3 regions of the Rhizobium sp. AB2/73 genome follow, and region 3 is predicted to be linked to each of the others. Evidence: predicted binding sites of a transcription regulator. Region 3 holds the regulator's gene; each other region holds the start of a gene.
What was found. The regulator PhoB, encoded in region 3, activates phosphate uptake and scavenging genes when phosphate is short. The targets are predictions, from matches to a motif close to TGTCATNNANCTGTCAT.

Region 1 (3,196 bases), 450 kb from region 3:
CAATGCAACCAACCATCCGACATGGCGCGCGACGCTGCACCATTTCACCTACCGCGCCGCCGATTATTGGCCTGACGCCGATATGGAGACGGATTTCTTCACCTGGCGGCGCGACAACCGGGTTGTGATCGGTCATGACGTCTGGATCGGGCATGGTGCCACCGTGCTGCCCGGCGTGACGGTCGGCAATGGTGCCGTCATCGGAGCCGGCGCCGTCGTTTCCAAGGACGTTGCGCCCTACACCATCGTCGGCGGTGTGCCGGCCAAGCTGATCCGCGAGCGTTTCACGTCCGAGGTCGGCGCGCGCATGGACAAGCTTTCATGGTGGGATTGGGATCACGATCGCCTGCGCACAGCGCTTGCGGATTTCCGCGCCCTTTCGGCGGAGGAATTTCTGGATCGCTACAAAGCCTGAGAACGGTTTCCACCCTCATCGGACTTGCAAGGCGCTGACAAGCGATCCAGCTTAGACGGTCCTTTCAATGCGGGATCGAGAGAAGTTTTCATGGCAAAGCAGTTTTCCAGCATCGACGATCGGCTGCGCGATTTCATCGCGCGGCAACACATCTTCTTCACGGCATCCGCAACATCGGATTCCCGTGTCAATGTTTCGCCCCGCGAGATACTGTGCCTGCGCATCATCTCTCCGAACACCGCTATTTATCTCGACCGCACCGGCAGCGGCAACGAGACTGCGGCGCATATGAAGGCGGACGGACGGCTGACCATCATGTTCTGTGCCGTCGAGGGACCGCCGATGATCCTGCGCCTCTATGGCCACGGACGGATCATCCATCGCTCGTCCACCGAATATCGGGAACTGCTGCACGATCATTATGCGGATCAGGAGCCGCTCGGGGCACGTCAGATCGTGCGGCTGGACTTCGATCTCGTCCAAACGTCCTGCGGTTTCGGCGTGCCGCTTTTCACCTATGAAGGCGAGAGGCCGAGCCTCGACCAATGGGCGAAAGCTAAGGGTCCCGACGGCATCGAGGAATACCGGCGCGAGAAGAACAGCCTCAGCATGGATGGTCTGCCGACCGGCATGTTTGACGGCTAAACTTAAAGGAAAGCTCTCAGCCGGCTAATCTTGCAAAATCGCCGGGAATTGTAACAGCAGTTACATAAAACTGACATTGGAGCTTCATGAAGCGGGACTAATCGGTTGCCTTGTGGTTGGCGCCAGCCCCCTCGGAACTCCTTTCGAGACAGGGGCACGCGCCCGTTCTTAGCACCGGTACCGCTGAAATTTTTGCAGCCCGGCAGCCGCGAAAGGGAAGCACTATGTTCGAACTCAGGAATGTCTCACGCCGGTTTGGTAACAAGCTCGCCGTCGATTCCGTGACTTTGGACATACCGCAAGGACAGATGGTCGGCGTCATCGGTCGTTCCGGCGCCGGCAAGTCGACGCTGCTGCGCATGATCAACCGTCTGGCGGATCCGAGTTCCGGCTCCATTCATTTCTCCGGTACCGAAGTCTCCAAGCTGACCGGTCGTGCACTGCGCAGCTGGCAGCGCGATTGCGCCATGATCTTCCAGCAGTTCAATCTGGTGCCGCGCCTCGACGTGCTCACCAACGTCATGCTCGGCCGCCTCAACCATCGTTCGACGATGCTGAGTCTCCTTTCGGTCTTCACCCGCGAAGAACGCATCGAGGCGATTGCGGCGCTGGAGCGCCTCGGCATCGAGCAGACGGCACTGCAGATGGCCGGCACCCTTTCCGGCGGCCAGCAGCAACGCGTTGCCATCGCCCGTGCCCTGATGCAGCAGCCGAAGATGATGCTGGCCGACGAGCCGATCGCCTCCCTCGACCCCCTGAACGCCAAGATCGTCATGGATGCGCTGCGCGATATCAACGAGCGCGAAGGCATCACCGTCATCACCAATCTGCATACGCTGGATACGGCGCGCAACTACTGCGAACGCATCGTCGGCATGGCGGCCGGCAAGGTGGTGTTCGACGGCAAGCCGACCGATCTGACGGCAGCGGCCGTCAAGGAAATCTACGGCACCGACAAGGACGGCGCCGGCATCGACGAGACCATGACGTCGACATCAATCAACATTGCCGATCCGGCCGTGCAAGCCGCGGTGACTGAATCTGCCGGCCCCCAACCGCTGGCACTGGCCGGTCTCTGAGAGGGACGGCCGGGATCGAAGGCCCGCGTCAAGGGCGCATTTCTTCTATCAGACCGAAGACATCCGGGGACACCGGTTAATCAGGAGACGAACCCATGTTGAAGAAAGCACTCTTTGCGGCTACGGCGCTTGTTGCGCTCGCAGCCGGCGCTGCCGCCAACGCAGCAGACCTCAAGGAATTCCGCATCGGCATTCTCGGCGGCGAAAACGAAGCCGACCGCCTGCGCAATTACGCCTGCCTTTCCGACCACCTGAAGAAGGAATTCGGTTTCGAGAAGGTTTCGCTGTTCCCGGCCGCCGACTATAACGGCGTTATCCAGGGCCTGCTCGGCGGCACGCTCGACTTCGCCGAACTCGGTGCTTCCGGCTACGCAGCCGTCGCCATAAAGGACCCGAAGGCCGTTACCCCGATCCTGACGACGCAGCAGACCGACGGTTCGACCGGCTACTACTCGATCGGCCTCGCCCTCAAGTCCTCCGGCATCAAGACGATCATGGACGCCAAGGGCAAGAAGCTCGGCTACGCCGATCCGGACTCCACCTCGGGCTACCTCGTTCCGCTGACACAAATTCCGAAGACCACCGGCGTGCCGAACGACAAATTCTTCGGCTCGACCCAGTTCAACGGCGGCCATGAGAACAACCTGCTCGCCGCTTACGACGGCAAGGTCGACGTTGCTGTCGACGACTCTTCGGGCGTTGGCGATTTCAAGGACGGCTATACCTCCGGTACCTTCCGCAAGGAAGTCGACAAGGGCGCCGTAGACCCGAACAAGCTCGTCGAAGTCTGGCGTTCGCCGCTGATCCCGAATGGCCCGCTCGTCGTTCGCAACGCTCTCGGCACTGAATGGCAGACGAAGCTGGCGGACTTCTTCATGAAGCTCCCGACGGCTGACGCCAAGTGCTTCAACGCCATCGAGGGCGGCGACTTCAAGGGCTACGTCAAGGTTACCCCGGACTTCTACAACGCCGTCATCGACGTTCGTAAGGCTGCCATCGGCGGCTGATCCGCATTCCTATAATTGGGCGGCCGGCAACGGCCGCCCTTTTGCTATTC
Region 2 (3,196 bases), 450 kb from region 3:
TCGCCTGCGGCAGCGAAATGCCCTCAACCTCGTCAGCCAAGATGAAGGGTGCATGTAGCAGGCTGAGCGGCACATAGTCGGAGGACAGCACGTCAAGGACGCCGAGTTCGGCCAGATCGCGAGCGGCGATATTGCCCGAATGCGACTTGCCGCGCACGATGTTCGGCGCGCCCATCAACACGCTCATGCCGGCGCCGTGCGAAGCCTTGGCGGCATCGATGCTGGTCGGGAATTCGGCGAGGCGAACGCCGTAGTTGATGGCTTCGTCGACATGGGCAAGCGTCGCGTCGTCATGGCTGGCAACGGTGATGCCGCGATCGGCGCAGACCTTGGAGATCGCGTCGCGATGCGGCGTGGCATACTTGGCCGATTCCTCCTGGCGCTTGGCGACGAATTTGGCAAAGGCCTCGTCGCTGAGCCCACGCTTCTTCTGATAGTAGAAGATGTACTGATCCATGGTTTGGAACTGGCGCTGACCCGGTGCATGGTCCATCAGCGAGACCAGACGCACGTAAGGGTCCTGCTCAAAATCCTGGAAGTGGTCGAGCACGTTGTCGGAGGAGACTTCGCAGCGCAGATGGATCAGGTGATCGGCGCGCAGGCGATCTTCGCTTTGGGCGGCCTGGATGGCATCGGCCATATCACGCATCTCGCCCTTTTCGAAACCGCCGTCCTCGTCCGAGCCCATGCGTAGGCAGTCGAACACGGTCGTGATGCCGGAGGTGACGATCTGGGCATCATGCGCCTGGATCGCCGCCGTCTTGTTCCACCGCACGCCCGGGCGCGGGGAGTAGTGCGCCTCGAGATGGTCGGTATGCAGCTCGACCAGACCAGGGATCAGAAAATCACCCTCGAAATCTTCGCCGATATCGGACTTGCCCTCGGAAATGGCGGCAATGCGACCGTCGCGAATCAGCACGGAACCTTCGACAATCTTGTCTTCGAGGACGATGCGGGCGTTGGAAAGGACGGTTTCTTTGGTCATATCGGCTCTTTCATATTAGGCGCCGGCAAGCGGCAGCCAGGAACGGACGGTAAAGGGAGCACCACGCTCTTCTTCGACGAAGACGGCGAGGCCGGAAATATCGAGCGGCTTGCCGGTATGTTCGGCGAAGCGCCCGGCGAGGATGGCTTGCAATTCGGGCTGACGCTCGGAGGGTACGCGTCCCGTCAGCGTCATGTGGAAGCGGAATTCGTCGTTGACGTAAGGATAGCCCCAGCGCAGCAGATTGGCGCGCTGCGGCTCGGTCAGGCCTTCCGGCTTGCGTCGCGCGATATCATGATCCGACAGCGGCGCGCGGAATGGCTCGAAGGTCTTGACGACGCGCGAGGCGAAATCCTGCAGCGGCTGATAAACGGAACCGGGAACGAGCGCAAAGAAATGGCCGAGCTGGCCAAGCACCAGCTCCGGAATGGTGAAAGCCTTGGTCTGCGAGGCGAATTCGGCGGCGACTTCGAGGAGATCGCGCTCGGTCACAGAAGCGGCTAGCTCGAACGGCGCCTTCAGCGTGGCATGGAAGCCGTAGCGGCGCGGGTCGGCCGTCAGCTCGGCATGATCTTCCGGCAGCGGCGCCATGGCCTTGTCGGAAAAAATCTCATTCGAAAATGCATCACGGCCCAGCCAGCGGGCGGCGAGAGATGTCAACGGATCGTCTTTGGGCGGCGTGAAATAGAGAGCATAGCGCAAGGCTGCATTCCTTGGAAAAATCGGCTGCGCGAGACACTGTTGGGTGATTTGCGACAAACCGCAATAGCAGCAAGGCAGCAACGGTTCGAATCCGGCTAAAGCCAGCTTGACCGCCGCGGACTTGCCGGCCTGCGCTACCGGATTCCCGTGACAGAATGATGATGCGGAACGATTTTTTCCCGTTCTTTTTTATTTCGTTCGCGTGCCCATCAGCTGCGAGCGCAAGGCATTGGATGCGGCGTCGAACAGGAAGACAACGATGAGGATCAACAGCACCATATAGGCGACGTTTTCCCAGTTGGCATTGGTGCGCATTGCTTCCCAAAGTTTGAGACCGATGCCGCCCGCGCCGACGGCGCCGATGATGGTCGCGCCGCGCACGTTCGATTCCCACTGGTAAAGCGTCTGGCTGACGATGACGGGCACGATCTGCGGCATGATCCCGTAGCGATGCACGAGAATGGTTGGCGAACCGGTGGATTTCACGCCCTCGCGCGGCTTGTTGTCGATGTTCTCGAGGCCCTCGGAATAGAGCTTGCCAAGCGTGCCCGTCTCGGTGAGGAAGATCGCGCCGCTGCCCGCGAGCGGGCCGGGGCCGAAGGCGCGTGTCAGGAACAGCGCCCAGATCAGCATGTCCACCGAGCGCAGGAAATCGAAGAAGCGCTTGAGGATCTGGTTGACGAGTCGGCTCGGCGTGATGTTGCGAGCCGCCAGGAAGGCGAGTGGGAAGGCCGCGAGCGAGCCCAGCAGCGTCCCGAGGAAGGCCATGACGATGGTCTGGAACAGCTTGGTCCAGACGTCGCCATGCTGCCATGCGCCATTGTTCCAGATATTGTCGAAGGCCAGCGAGAGATTGGACTGAGCAGGATCGAGCCGCGGCCCTGAAACGATCAGGCTGATGACTTCGCTCGCCGGCTTGTCGAAGAAGGGCGAATGCGTATCGAAGACGAAGTTGGCCCAGCCGATGAACCGCTTGCGGATCTTCACGCGGTCGGTGGAAATGCTGGCATCGCCGGCAAAGCCGAGATTGACCAGAATATTGTCGTCATAAACGGTCATCCAGCTTGGAACGGGCTCGGAACCGACGATTTTCGGCACATCGCCGGCAATATCGATCGGAATCGTGATGCCATGCGCGGTCACGATGGCCTGCGTCTTGGTGACGGTTACCGTGCGGCTTGTGCCGCTGACGGAAACGGTCATGCTGCCATCGGGGTTGGTCTTCACCCAGTCCGGGTTCGGATTATCGCCCAGGGGTGAAAAGCGCGGATATTTGATGCTGATCTTGTCGCCGGAGATGCGGAATTCCGGCTGCACGTCATAGCTCACCCATTCGCTGAGATAGATGCCGACCCGCTCCCAATGCGCTTCCGAAATGACCTTCGGCAGGTCGAAGAACCATACGGCATAGATGCCGTAGAGGATGACGCCGATGAAGATCATCAGCGCGCCAAAGCGCTGGCGGAACGACCGGTGAAGAACTTCCGGGTAACGCGCTTCGATTTCCTG
Region 3 (3,196 bases):
GAACTTCTCGGGATGCCCCTTGGCGAATTGATAACGCCGCGCCGTCTTGATGGCGCATTCCAGCGCCTCGGCGCCCGAATTGGTGAAGAATACCTTGTCGGCGAAGGTCGCCTCCGTCAGCCGCTTCGACAGCTTCTCCTGACCGGGCACCTCATAAAGATTGGAGAGATGCCAGACCTTGTCGGCCTGTGCCTTCAGCTCGGCGACAAGATGAGGATGGGCGTGACCGAGCGAGTTGACCGCGACGCCGGCGGCGAAATCGAGATAGCGTTCACCACTTTCGGTCACCAGCCAGACGCCTTCACCTCGCTCGAACCGCAGGGGAGCGCGCATGTAGGTGTCATAAAGCGGCGTGGTCTCGGCCATGGCCATATCTCCTCGATCACAACTTTAAGGACCGATCGCTTCCATTTGATGAAACGGGTCCGAAAAAATCAAAAATGCCGCCTTGCGGCGGCCCGGGCACTATTGATGTTTTGCACCGCGATGTCAACAAAACTGGCATTTTGGCAGGTGCGAGATAGCGCTTGCGGGCAAAAGAGATAGGTTCGGCGGCGCCTATTGCAGAAATGCCACGCCTGGGCAGCAAGTTGGGGAAAACCTCGAAATCGATTCCTCAAGATTCTCGCGACTCTTGTCACGGAGTCAGCCTCACACTAGGTTAAAAAGCAATTGCTAGACTGCATGCGGCGGAACTAGTCACCACAATTTTAGAGCGTTTCGCGCCTCGTTCCCATGCGAGGCAATGGTGAGGGATTCTGCCATCGGAAACGCGACAGCGGAGACAGGGCATGAATTGGACAGACGAACGCGTCGAGAAGCTGAAAAAGCTATGGTCCGAAGGATTGAGCGCCAGCCAGATTGCTGCGCAGCTCGGTGGCGTGAGCCGTAATGCCGTCATCGGCAAGGTGCACCGCCTGAACCTTCCTGGCCGAGCGAAGGCAGGCGGCACGGCAACTGCGGCGCGTACGCCAAAGCGCAGTGCCGCGGCTCCTCGCGCAACGACCTACGGCTCGCGCGTCGCTACCCGCACCGTGGTCGCCCGCCAGCAGGGCGCAACCATGCTGAAGGAAGAGATCGAGATCGATTCCGTCAATGAAATTCAGTATCGCCCGGCATCGAACGTCGTCGTTCCGATCTCCCGCCGCCTCGGCCTGACGGAGCTGACGGAACGCACCTGCAAATGGCCGGTCGGGGACCCGCTGAAGGACGACTTCCACTTCTGCGGCAATGACAGCCCGGATTCGTCGCCCTACTGCACCTATCATCAGCGCATGGCCTACCAGCCGGTGCATGACCGCCGTCGCAACAACGGCTGAAAATTCCAGCAAGACAAAGAGAAACGGGCCCCTCGAGGCCCGTTTTTCTATTTCCGCCGCTCCTGCATAATTTCTTAAATCGGAATCGATTTAAGGGAAAATTATGCAGCATTTTAAGATGTTACAGCGACCTTAACGCGTCTTGAAAGACGCGTGGCGCTGTAATGGTAACACCCGAGCGGCAAGCCGCTCAGGCTTCCATGGAATAGCCCGCGCCGCGAACGGTACGGATGACATCCTGCATATTGGAGAAATTGAGCGCCTTGCGCAGACGGCCGACATGGACGTCGACAGTGCGTTCATCGACGTAGATATCGTGCCCCCATACGCCATCGAGCAGCTGCGAACGCGAGAAGACGCGGCCTGGCGAGGACATCAGGAACTCCAGCAGGCGGAATTCCGTCGGCCCCAACCGCACTTCACGGCTCTTGCGATGGACGCGATGGGTTTCGCGGTCCAGCTCGATATCGCCGCAACGCAGCACCGTGGAGAGAACCTCCGGACGGGCGCGCCGCAGCATCGCCTTGACGCGGGCCATCAGCTCCGGCGTCGAGAACGGCTTGACGACGTAATCGTCCGCGCCGGTCGAAAGCCCGCGCACGCGCTCGCTTTCCTCGCCGCGGGCCGTCAGCATGATGATCGGCAAGCGCTCCGTCTCCGGCCGCATACGCAGCCGGCGGCAGAGCTCGATGCCGGACACGCCGGGGAGCATCCAGTCGAGGATCAGGAGATCGGGAATGCGCTCCTGGAGACGCAGCTCGGCCTCATCGCCTCTGAGGATCGTGTCGACCTCGAAGCCTTCGGCCTCAAGATTGTAGCGCAGCAGAACGCTGAGCGCTTCCTCGTCTTCTACAACAGCAACTCTCGGAACCATGCGCCTATGGTCTCCTTTCTTCGCTTCCAGATTATTCCGTCACTGCGCCGACGGTGTTGGCGGTATCGTCCTTCGGGCGCTCGCCTTCCGGCTGAGCACCGGTCGCCATGTAATAGATCGTCTCGGCGATATTGGTGGCATGGTCGCCGATGCGCTCGATGTTCTTGGCGCAGAAGAGAAGATGCGTGCAGGTGGTGATGTTGCGCGGATCTTCCATCATGTAAGTGAGCATCTCGCGGAAGAGCGAGGTGTACATGGCGTCGATTTCCTCGTCACGTTCACGGATCGACACGGCCTTATCGGGCGAGCGGGTCGCGTAGACATCGAGAACTTCCTTGAGCTGGCTTAGCGCCAGTTCGGAGAGATGCTCGATGCCGCGGGCGAGACGGCGGGGAACGCCGGTGCCCTGCACGGCGATAACGCGCTTTGCGGTGTTCTTGCCGAGGTCGCCGACGCGCTCCAGATCGGAGGCGATGCGGATCGAGCCCATGATTTCGCGCAGGTCCGCTGCCATCGGCTGGCGGCGAGCGATGGTGACGATCGCCTTGTCGCCAACTTCGCGCTCGGCATGGTCAAGAACGACGTCGTCGGAGATGACCTTCTGGGCCAGGGCCGCGTCGCTGTTGACTAGCGCGCGTACGCTGTCGCTAACCATCTGCTCGGCCAGGCCGCCCATTTCGGCAATGCGGCGCGTCAGGAACTTCAGGTCTTCGTCATAGGCTGAGAGAATGTGAGTGGAGACCATTTTTCTATCCTCAAGGTGAACTGTGTGAAAGGAGCCGCGCGCCTGCCATCATCAACCAAAACGGCCCATGATGTAATCCTGCGTGCGGAAATCGTCGGGGTTGGTGAACATCTTATCGGTGTCGTTCTCCTCGACCAGGTGGCCGAGATGGAACATTGCGGTACGCTGCGAGACGCGGGCGGCCTGCTGCATGGAATGCGTCACGATGACGATGGTGAAATTCTCCCGAAGCTCGTGGATGAGATCCTCGACCTTGGC

Region 1: a site for PhoB is predicted at 1,132-1,148, ahead of phnC (phosphonate ABC transporter ATP-binding protein). Genes of this name have one in related genera too.
Region 2: a site for PhoB is predicted at 1,835-1,851, ahead of I8E17_RS18035 (DUF1045 domain-containing protein). Genes of this name have one in related genera too.

What each region holds. Positions count from the first base shown of each region.
Region 1 covers NZ_CP067071.1:3,685,193-3,688,388, reverse strand. Annotated here, with positions in the region: gene I8E17_RS18065 (DapH/DapD/GlmU-related protein) at 1-415, shown strand, start outside; gene I8E17_RS18060 (pyridoxamine 5'-phosphate oxidase family protein) at 506-1,060, shown strand; gene phnC (phosphonate ABC transporter ATP-binding protein) at 1,285-2,139, shown strand; gene phnD (phosphonate ABC transporter substrate-binding protein) at 2,235-3,146, shown strand.
Region 2 covers NZ_CP067071.1:3,680,948-3,684,143, forward strand. Annotated here, with positions in the region: gene I8E17_RS18030 (alpha-D-ribose 1-methylphosphonate 5-triphosphate diphosphatase) at 1-985, opposite strand, end outside; gene I8E17_RS18035 (DUF1045 domain-containing protein) at 1,001-1,687, opposite strand; gene phnE (phosphonate ABC transporter, permease protein PhnE) at 1,877-3,196, opposite strand, start outside.
Region 3 covers NZ_CP067071.1:129,025-132,220, reverse strand. Annotated here, with positions in the region: gene I8E17_RS00685 (aspartate aminotransferase family protein) at 1-366, opposite strand, end outside; gene I8E17_RS00680 (GcrA family cell cycle regulator) at 792-1,319, shown strand; gene phoB (phosphate regulon transcriptional regulator PhoB) at 1,510-2,193, opposite strand; gene phoU (phosphate signaling complex protein PhoU) at 2,225-2,938, opposite strand; gene pstB (phosphate ABC transporter ATP-binding protein PstB) at 2,990-3,196, opposite strand, start outside.